3 regions of the Exiguobacterium sp. KKBO11 genome follow, and region 3 is predicted to be linked to each of the others. Evidence: riboswitches for the same ligand, from Rfam matches in the RefSeq annotation. Region 3 holds a riboswitch; each other region holds the start of a gene.
The links. A riboswitch is a leader RNA that binds a small molecule or an ion and turns the genes downstream of it on or off. The one in region 3 is predicted to bind S-adenosylmethionine.

Region 1 (3,274 bases), on a different contig from region 3:
GAAGGCTCCGTCTTAAATGGTGGTCCAGCCGGTCCGCATAAGACAGAAGGCATTGGAACAGCAAAATGGCCAAGTCTCGTTCCGCGTGAACTCGTCGACGAGATTCATACGATTTCTGACCGCGATGCATTTGACGCGGTTCATACACTCGCTGCTCGCGAAGGATTACTCGTCGGTAGTTCAGCAGGTGCAGCGCTCGTTGCTGCGCTCGATATCGCAAAGCGTCACCCCGGCAGTACGATCGTCACCGTCTTCGCAGACAGTGCCGAACGCTACTTAAGCCAACAAATCTTTGAAAAGGTGGACGAAACTCATGCGTAAGAAGACAGCATTGATTCATGGAGGAACAGGTGTCGACCGGGCAACAGGAGCCGTCACACCTCCGATCTATCAAACAAGCACATACAAGCAGGATAAAATCGGTCAACTCAAGGACGGATACGAATACTCACGGACAGCGAACCCGACACGGACGAGCATCGAACGATTGATTGCGGATCTCGAAGGTGGCGCACGTGGTTTTGCCTTCGGTTCTGGGATGGCAGCAATCCATGCCGTCTTCCACTTGCTTGAGTCTGGCGACCACATCGTCATGACAGATGACGTCTACGGTGGTACGTTCCGCTTGATGCAACGCGTCTTACCGAAGTTCAATATCCAAGTGACATTCGTCGATACGACGGACCTTGCGGCAACGGAAGCAGCGATCCAAGACAACACGAAGATCGTCTACGTCGAAACACCGACGAACCCGTTGTTGAAAGTAACGGACATTGAAGCAATCGCAACGATCGCCAAACGTCACGATCTTAAACTTGTCGTCGACAACACGTTCGCGACACCTTATCATCAACAACCACTCGCACTTGGTGCAGACATCGTCTTGCACAGTGCGACGAAATACATCGGCGGACATTCGGACGTCGTCGCTGGACTTGTCGTCGTCAAAGATGATGCGCTCGGCGAAGAGCTGCACTTCATCCAAAACTCGACAGGCGGCGTGCTTGGACCGCAAGACAGCTTCTTGCTCGTCCGTGGTCTTCGTACACTCGGTATCCGAATGGATGCGATCGAAGAGACAGCACATGATCTCGTTGCGTTCCTACAAGCGCAAGACATCGTCTCGAACATTTTCTACCCAGGACTTGCATCGCATCCTGGTCACGACATCCAAGCGAAACAAGCGACTGGATTTGGTGGGATGATCAGCTTTGATGTCGGTTCAGCAGCGAACGCAGAAAAACTCGTCGAGGCGACACACTTCTTCACACTTGCTGAAAGTCTTGGTGCCGTCGAGAGTCTGATTTCGGTGCCGGCACGGATGACGCACGCGTCGATCCCAGCAGAGCGTCGGGCAGAACTCGGCATCACAGACGGTCTCGTCCGGATTTCAGTTGGACTTGAAGACGCGGAAGATTTGAAAGAAGACTTAACACGTGCTTTCACGTTCCTCGAAAAAGTTTCTGAAAAAACTGTTTGACAACAAAAATAACCCCTGCTAATATTCAGAATATATTCTACAAACTTAATACCGAAACTCTTATCGAGAGTGGTGGAGGGACTGGCCCGATGAAACCCGGCAACCGCGGATCTAATCCGAAGTGGTGCTAATTCCAGCAGACAAAAGTCTGGGAGATGAGAGCAAATGGTTTTGTGTACTGAAAAGTGCGCGCGTTTGCTCTAAAACGCGCGCACTTTTTTTATTTTAGGAGGGACAGTTGTGATTCGTTTACAAGACGTAGGAAAGATTTATCGCTCAAAGCGCGGAGCGGTCGAAGCCGTCGCGAATGTCGATCTGACAATCGAGCGCGGTGAAATTTTTGGAATAATCGGTTATTCCGGAGCAGGGAAATCGACTCTGATCCGATTACTGAATATGCTCGAAGCACCAACGAGTGGTTCGATCCAAATCGATGGTGTTGAAATGACATCACTGAAACCAAAAGAATTACGAGGCGTCCGCAAGAATGTCTCGATGGTCTTCCAACACTTCAACTTACTATGGTCACGGACGGTTGAAGAGAACATCATGTTCCCACTCGAGCTAGGTGGCTTCCCGAAAGCACATCGCAAGGAACGGGTAGCGGAACTGATCCAACTCGTTGGTTTGGACGGACGCGAAAAAGCTTATCCGTCACAATTATCCGGTGGTCAAAAACAACGTGTCGGTATCGCTCGGGCACTGGCATCGAACCCGGACGTTCTCTTATGTGACGAGGCAACAAGTGCACTCGATCCGAAGACGACGGACTCAATCCTTGAGTTACTCGTCGACATCAATGAAAAACTGAAACTAACGATCGTCTTGATCACACACGAGATGCACGTCATTCAAAAAATCTGTCACCGGGTCGCCGTCATGGAAGCCGGTAAAATCGTCGAGCAAGGACCGGTCGCAGAAGTCTTCCGTCATCCGAAGCAAGCGATGACGAAGGAATTCGTCAAACAATTGACGTCACCGTCAGAGAACGAGTTAACGTTCGCGAAACTACGCGAACGGTACCCAACCGGAAAAATCGTTCAGTTGACGTTCGTCGGATCGACAGCGGAAAGCCCGATCCTCGCGGAAGTCATGAAGGATTCACCGGTCCTGTTCAATATCATCGGCGGAAACGTCGGTCAATCGCAGGAAGGGGCACTCGGTACACTGTTCATTCAGTTGATCGGGGAAACAGAAGCAACACAAGCGGTCATCACGAAGCTTCAAGCCAGTGATGTTGAAGTGGAGGTGGATCACCGATGATTTCATTCTTTGACAACCTAGATTGGGACATGGTGTGGGAAGCGACAGGCAGTACCGTCTATATGACGGCAATCGCTGGGGTTTCGACATTCGTTCTCGGTTTGATCATTGGTTTACTATTGTATGCGACAAACGAAGAGTTATTGTTCAAGAATCGGGCGTTCTATTCAGTGTTGAGCTTGATCGTCAACGTCTTCCGTTCGATTCCGTTCATCATCTTACTGATCTTATTGATTCCATTTACGACAGCGATCGTCGGTTCGTTCCTCGGACCAACGGCAGCATTACCGGCACTGATTTTCGGTGCTGCACCATTTTACGGTCGGATGGTTGAACTCGCGTTACGTGAAGTCGATAAAGGTGTCATCGAGGCAGCTGAATCGATGGGGGCGACGAAGTTCCAAATCATCTATAAAGTCTTAATCCCGGAAGCGTTGCCTGCCATCGTTTCTGGTATCACGGTCACACTCGTCTCACTTGTCGGTTATACGGCAATGGCCGGAGTAGTCGGCGGAGGTGGACTTGGGGACA
Region 2 (3,274 bases), on a different contig from region 3:
CATGCTCATGGAGGAATGAAATAAGGTAAAATAGAAAAGAATCGTGAGATTTAATCGTGTGTTAAAAGAGGGGGAGAAAAGATGGCTCAAAAGAATAAACAGCTATCCAAATGTACTTGGCTTAGCATTGGCGCCTTGTTAGTAACGCAGGCAGTGGGTCTGTTTCTTAGTGCGCGAAAGTCAGGACGTAATCCATGGGTGTGGGGAGGCGCTGGACTCGTTCAGTTCCCGCTTCCGGCAATCGCTTACTTAATCTTAGAACGACAAGCGAAGCAGAATAAATAATAAAACAGGTCCAATCGTCGACGCGATTGGACCTGTTTTATGGTTACGAAGAAATTTTTTCTTGCTTCGTCGCTGTCTTCTTCATGCGTGGTAAGCCGAAGAAGATGGCAATTGATCCACAGACGAAGAGGAGGAACGGATAGAACAGATACGGAATCAGTTCCGGTGAAGCCGTTTTCGTCAATTCTGCTGCGATCAAAAGTTGTGCCCCGTACGGAATGATGCCTTGAATACCACAAGAGAAGATATCAAGGATACTCGCCGATTTTTTTCGATCGACTTCATACGTATCGGCGATTTCAGCTGCCAGTGGTCCAGCGACGAGAATCGAAATCGTATTGTTTGCTGTCGCGAGATTCGTTGCACTGACGAGTGCCGCCATACTGAATTCGGCACCACGACGCTGTGAAATCTTGCGTGTCAGCGTCTCTTTTAAGAAGGCGATTCCACCGTTGAACGTAATCAAGCTGACGAGACCACCCATGAGGAGCGTCAAGATGGAGATCTCCGCCATGCCCAACATGCCTTCAGACATCGAGAGGACGAATCCACTCAAGCCGAAGCTACCATCAATCATACCGATGATGCCGGTGAGTAGCGTACCACCAATTAAGACAAGGATGACATTGACGCCGAAGATCGCAAGAACGATGACAGCGAGATATGGAATCAACTTGTAGAATTCAAAGGCTTTTGCTTCGACGACGTCACCAGAACCGGAAACGAATGCGAGCAGGATGACCGTCAAAATAGCAGCCGGTAGGACGATCATGAAGTTCGTCCGGAATTTATCGCGCATGTTCGTTTTTTGGGTTCGGACGGCAGCAATCGTCGTATCCGAGATGAACGACAAGTTATCGCCAAACATCGATCCACCAACGACAGCAGCCGCTGCGATCGCAACGTTGATGCCTGTCGCTTCATGAATACCGAAGGCGATCGGTGCGAGTGCAGCAATCGTTCCGGTAGATGTCCCCATCGCCATCGAGATGAAGGCAGCGATGATGAACAGACCACTCATGAGGAGCGATGGAGGTAGAAACGTCAAAGCGGCATTAACGGTCGCATCGATGGCACCGATTGCTTCTGCTGTTCCAGAAAACGTACCGGCTAGTAAGAAGATGAAGACCATGATCATGATATCGGGATTTCCGGCACCCGTTGCAATTCGTTCAACCGTTTGATTGATCGATCCTTTCGTCGTGATTGCAGCAAAAATCAAAGCGATCAGTGCGGCGATAAGGATCGGAAATTTGTAAAAGTCGTCATAGAAGATCCCGGCTCCGATGAAGAGGACCAGGAATACGACGAGAGGAAGCAGTGCCCATTTGTTAGGCGTGATCGTTTCATTCATTGTTGACACCTCGTTTCTCAAAGATACAAAAAAAGACCCCTTCGCAAGAAAGAAGGAGGTCTTTATGAAATAAAGACGCTCTTCTTATCTCTCAAGCTTTCGCTTGCTGGATTTGGCACAGTACGAATCAAATCGTCCGCTGCCGAAACATCATTGGGCCAGTCCCTCCGTTTCTCGCGATAAAAAGAAGTCATTCAATTGTTGTAAAACACGTTTCTTACCGTACCGCATTGAGTAACGCGTGTCAACTGTACTTTACTGAAGTGCCTTTTTCAATGTTTGGACGTTTTCTTCCATCAACTTGAAATAAGAACTGTTTTGTTGCGCTTTCGTGACCGACTCTAGATTATGAATCGTCACGGATTCAGCTCCGATTTCTTTTTGGATGACACGTGCGACCTTTGGTGAGACCGTCTCTTCGAACGCGACGTATTTCAAATCATGCATCCGTGCTTCTTTCACTAAAGCGGCCAGTTGCTTTTGTGACGGTTCATCGGAAGGAGAAATTCCCGCGATCGGTAGTTGTGTGAAACCATATCGTTCTGCGAGGTAACCATAAGCGGCATGCGTAACGAGAAGTTCTTTTTTCGATCCATCAGCGACGGCTTGTTTAAATTGTTCGTCCAATTCATCAGCTTGCTGATCGAACGCTTTTAAGTTTTTCTCGAATGTTGCTTTGTCTTTTGGTACTTCTTTTGATAAAGCAGTTGTAATCGAGCGTGCCATTGCTTTTGCGTTGACAGGATCGAGCCAGACGTGTGGATCGTATTTTCCATGGTCATGACCCTCTTCTTCATGCGCATGTTCATCCGTTGCATGATCATCGTGCCCTTCTTCTTCGTGGGCATGTTCGTCTTCTGTATGCCCTTCTTCTTCATGTGCATGAAGTGTAGCATCCGATTCTAGCAAGTTGATGTCCTTACTCGTCTCGACGAAGCGGACATCCGTGCCTTTTAGACTCTCCTGGATTTTTTTCGAATACGGCTCGAGCGTCGTACCGGTTAAGAGGAACAAGTCGCCCTTGGCAATCTCAGTGAGTTGTTTTGACGTTGGCTCGTAAGAGTGGGGGTCTGCTCCAGGTGGGACGATCATCTTGACGTCGACTTGATCCCCACCGATTTCACGGGCAATAGCAGCCGTCGCGAACGTTGATGCATAGACTTCTGTCTGGGTTTTATCTGAAGTCGATGAATCGGTATTTGAACCGCAAGCAGCGAGGACACTTGCACTCGCGAAGGCGACCGTTAAAGCAGGAATGATTTTTTTCATTATATGATACCTCCATTATTAAAACGTAACTATTACGATTTGGACTTTCTCACTATAGCGGAACGCCGATGAGGCGTCAAGTACGAATACCGAGACGTTCGACTTCTTTTAAAACGGGGTAGAAGGATAATAAAGTGAAGAAACTGGCACGTCTTTTGGAGGTGATCAAGTGAAACGTGAAACTGCATGGCTAATGGGGGGAGCTGCGTTATTGACGACGGCAGCAGCGGGAGCGAGTATCTGGAACAATTATGGTGCATTGCTTCGATGGACCGAACCCGCCTTGCCACTCACAGAAAAACAACTTGCACCGCGGACGCTCACCTACAAACAGGTGGGAAACCGCATCTTACAGCTCGATCTCTA
Region 3 (3,274 bases):
CCCGTCGAAGTCACAAAGAATCCGTACGGTCATGACTTGATCCCCCAAGCGTCAAGGGCGATCCGTAATTCTTCATGACGCGATGCTGCCGTCGATAGGGATTCATTTGCGAGTGCCGCATCGAGTGCCTGACGGAAAGCAATGACGCCAGCCGCAGCACCTTGCGGATGACCATGTACGCCGCCACCGGCGTTGATGACGGAATCGATCCCGAAGTCTCGTACGAGTTGAGCGACGAGTCCAGGATGAATACCGGCTGAAGGAACCGGGAAGATCGATTTCGTCTGCCCGAGACGGGTCGCTTCGACCGCGATGCCACGAGCGACATCCTTTGGTAAAGCGACATTGCCATAAGGAGACGGGAATAGCGTCAAGTCTGCTCCAGCAGCACGCGGTAATGTGCCGAGTAAGACAGGGGCTGCGACTCCGTGATTCGGGCTAGCGATCAACGCACCGCTATATGCCGGATGATTGAAGAGCGGAACGTTGATTTCCGGATCACTTGCCAGTTCGCGTAAGACATCGAGTCCGTATGTGAAGGTATTCAGCAAGAAAGCAGTCGCTCCAGCATCAATCAATCGCTTGGCTTGATCCTTGAGCGTAAAGACGGGACCGCTGAGTGTGATCGCATATAACGCACGTTTACCGGTCCGTTGGAAGTGAGCATCGATGACCTCACGTCCGATCCGTGCCCGGTCAATCGTCGGTGTCAACGGATTGTCGTATAGGATCTCATCGTCTTTGACGAGATCAATCCCACCAGCGAGTTGTCCTTCGAGTTGATCACGAAGGAACGATAAATCGCGTCCGATGATTCCTTTGAAGATGCTCATTAATAATGGGCGATCTTCGACACCGATCAAGGAACGGACCCCTTCGATCCCGAATTTCGCACCTGGAAAGTCCGACGTAAATGTATCGGGTAGTAGCAATTCCGTTAATTTGATTTCACCGTCGAGTGAGAGTTTCCCGAAGACGGTCGTCAGAATCGCAGAAAAGTCGCGCGATACGTTATGTTCCGGATAACGAATCGTGATATATCCTTTGCCATCGCGCTCTTCGGTATGTACGACTTCCCCTTTAAACGAGGCGAGTTGTTGTTGTTCGAGATGATTCAGTTCCGTCCAAGAACCGACTGTCAGACCAAGCGCGAGTTGTTCAGCGCGTTGCTCGAGTCGATCACGGGCAGTCAATTGATAAGTAGCAGTGATATAAGCCATGTCTTTCCTCCTTCAACAAAAAAATGGTCTCTCGTCAGCGACAAGAGACCATGAATGATTCGAACGTGGACTCTTATCTGTCAGCTTAGTAGCTGCAAGAATTAGCACCGTGCCAAAAGGTCGGTTGCTGCGACATCGTAGGGCTTGTCCCTCCGTCTGCTCTTGATAAGAATTGGATGAAATTGTGAAATCTAATTGCAATTTTTACATGAGAATCGCCACTTGTCAAACTATTTTTAGAAAATTTATTTTTTTGAAAATACTCTTTCTATAGATGGCATAAAAATGATATCCGTTTCTGCTTGATTTCGATTTGACAGCGAGGAAGTCGATTGCGTAAGATTCAAATCAATATCACACACGACAACTACATACGACTCTTATCGCGAGTTGGCAGAGGGAATTGGCCCGATGACGCCGCAGCAACCGACCACTGGGCACGGTGCTACATCCAACAGACGTTTTGTCTGAGAGATAAGAGGACGCAGTGACTTTTCTGCGCCTCTTTTCGATGACGAAAAGAGGCGCTTTTTCGTGTATCACATAGGGGGAAACTGAGATGACATATAAAGCATTTACAGAACAGGACGCGATTGATCGTGTTCGGACACTAGGACTGATCGGCGATGGAGCCGTCGAAGCAGAAGAGATTGGCGACGGGAACCTCAACCTCGTTTTCCGAATTCGAGAGGGTGAACATCGATTGATTCTAAAACAAGCATTACCATATGCGAAGGTCGTCGGGGAGAGCTGGCCGTTATCGCTCGAACGAGCGTGGATCGAGCAATCCGCACTCCGTGAATTCGCACGGCATGCCGTGCCGTTCGTACCGCGTGTCTTTCATGCTAGTCATGAAGAGGCGTATACGGTCATGGAAGATCTTTCACATCTGACGATCGTTCGAAGCGGTTTACTCGCAGGTGAACAGTATCCGTTGCTTGCGGAACATATCGGTTCTTATCTCGCTCGGACGTTATTCCATACATCGGACTTTGCGCTTGGTCCGGTTGAAAAGAAACGTGTCGCCCGAACGTACTACAATCCAGACTTGTGCGACATCACGGAAAAATTAATCTTCACGGATCCGTTTCATGACGCGGAGACGAACGAGATTGAAGCCGGACTCGAAGAAGAGGTGGCACGTCTATGGGCAGACGATGAGTTAAAACGCGAAGTCGCAAAACTCGAAGCGCTCTTCATCACGAAAGGAGATGCATTGCTGCACGGCGATCTACATACAGGAAGCATCTTCGCCTCGGCGACGGAAACGAAAGTCATCGATCCAGAATTCGCCTTTTATGGTCCATTCGGATTCGATGTCGGACAGTTCATCGCCCACTTATTCTTTGCAGCATACCCCGATTATTCAGCACTTCGTGATGCCCGGATTCGCGACATCGATACGTTCTGGCTGACGTTCGCTTCAACGTTCCGTGCCTTATGGGAACGGGAAGCCGTCGAACCGTTCCAGGCATCAGGACTCGTCGATGATGTACTGAGCACGATCTTGCAGGATGCCCTTGGCTTTGCCGGTTGCGAATTGATTCGGCGGACGATTGGTCTTGCACCGGTCGCTGATTTAGAATCAATCGATTCAACGACGGAACGCTTAGAGCGGAAACGTCACGCTCTTCGTCTAGGAGCGGCGTTAATCAAACGCCGTACAGAATGCCGGACATTCGATGATTTACGAAACTTTGACGTAACGGAGGAACTCAGCCGATGACTACATTCGTTCAAAGTATCCGTTACGAAGATCGTGTCTTGACGATTCTCGATCAGACACGTCTACCGCAAGAAGAGCACTATGAAGTCATTGCTGATCTCGCGCAAGCGGTTGAGGCGATTAAACAACTACGTGTCCGGGGCGCACCTGCGATCAGCTTATTCGGGGGATTCGTACTCGTTCAAGAAGCGTACCGCTTTGAAGCGGCGCTTCCGGTCTACAAGCAAGCCTTGCTTGAGACATCGGCGACGTTACTCGCGACACGACCGACGGCCGTCAACTTGCGAAATGTCCTCGATCAATTGAATCCAATCATTCAAGACGGGAC

Region 1: it holds a riboswitch for S-adenosylmethionine, as region 3 does, so the genes downstream of both, AYO36_RS02515 (methionine ABC transporter ATP-binding protein) here and AYO36_RS12590 (2,3-diketo-5-methylthiopentyl-1-phosphate enolase) in region 3, are expected to answer to the same signal.
Region 2: it holds a riboswitch for S-adenosylmethionine, as region 3 does, so the genes downstream of both, AYO36_RS12860 (Na+/H+ antiporter NhaC family protein) here and AYO36_RS12590 (2,3-diketo-5-methylthiopentyl-1-phosphate enolase) in region 3, are expected to answer to the same signal.

The regions. Positions count from the first base shown of each region.
Region 1 is NZ_LUCU01000011.1:454,448-457,721, forward strand. It holds gene AYO36_RS02505 (PLP-dependent cysteine synthase family protein) at 1-321, shown strand, start outside; gene AYO36_RS02510 (bifunctional cystathionine gamma-lyase/homocysteine desulfhydrase) at 314-1,480, shown strand; SAM riboswitch class I at 1,538-1,642, shown strand; gene AYO36_RS02515 (methionine ABC transporter ATP-binding protein) at 1,721-2,743, shown strand; gene AYO36_RS02520 (methionine ABC transporter permease) at 2,740-3,274, shown strand, end outside.
Region 2 is NZ_LUCU01000044.1:14,719-17,992, reverse strand. It holds gene AYO36_RS12865 (hypothetical protein) at 82-285, shown strand; gene AYO36_RS12860 (Na+/H+ antiporter NhaC family protein) at 329-1,639, opposite strand; SAM riboswitch class I at 1,721-1,825, opposite strand; gene AYO36_RS12855 (metal ABC transporter solute-binding protein, Zn/Mn family) at 1,895-2,908, opposite strand; gene AYO36_RS12850 (alpha/beta hydrolase) at 3,078-3,274, shown strand, end outside.
Region 3 is NZ_LUCU01000033.1:306,768-310,041, forward strand. It holds gene AYO36_RS12585 (2-hydroxy-3-keto-5-methylthiopentenyl-1-phosphate phosphatase) at 1-33, opposite strand, end outside; gene AYO36_RS12590 (2,3-diketo-5-methylthiopentyl-1-phosphate enolase) at 30-1,220, opposite strand; SAM riboswitch class I at 1,291-1,392, opposite strand; SAM riboswitch class I at 1,598-1,701, shown strand; gene mtnK (S-methyl-5-thioribose kinase) at 1,780-2,946, shown strand; gene mtnA (S-methyl-5-thioribose-1-phosphate isomerase) at 2,943-3,274, shown strand, end outside.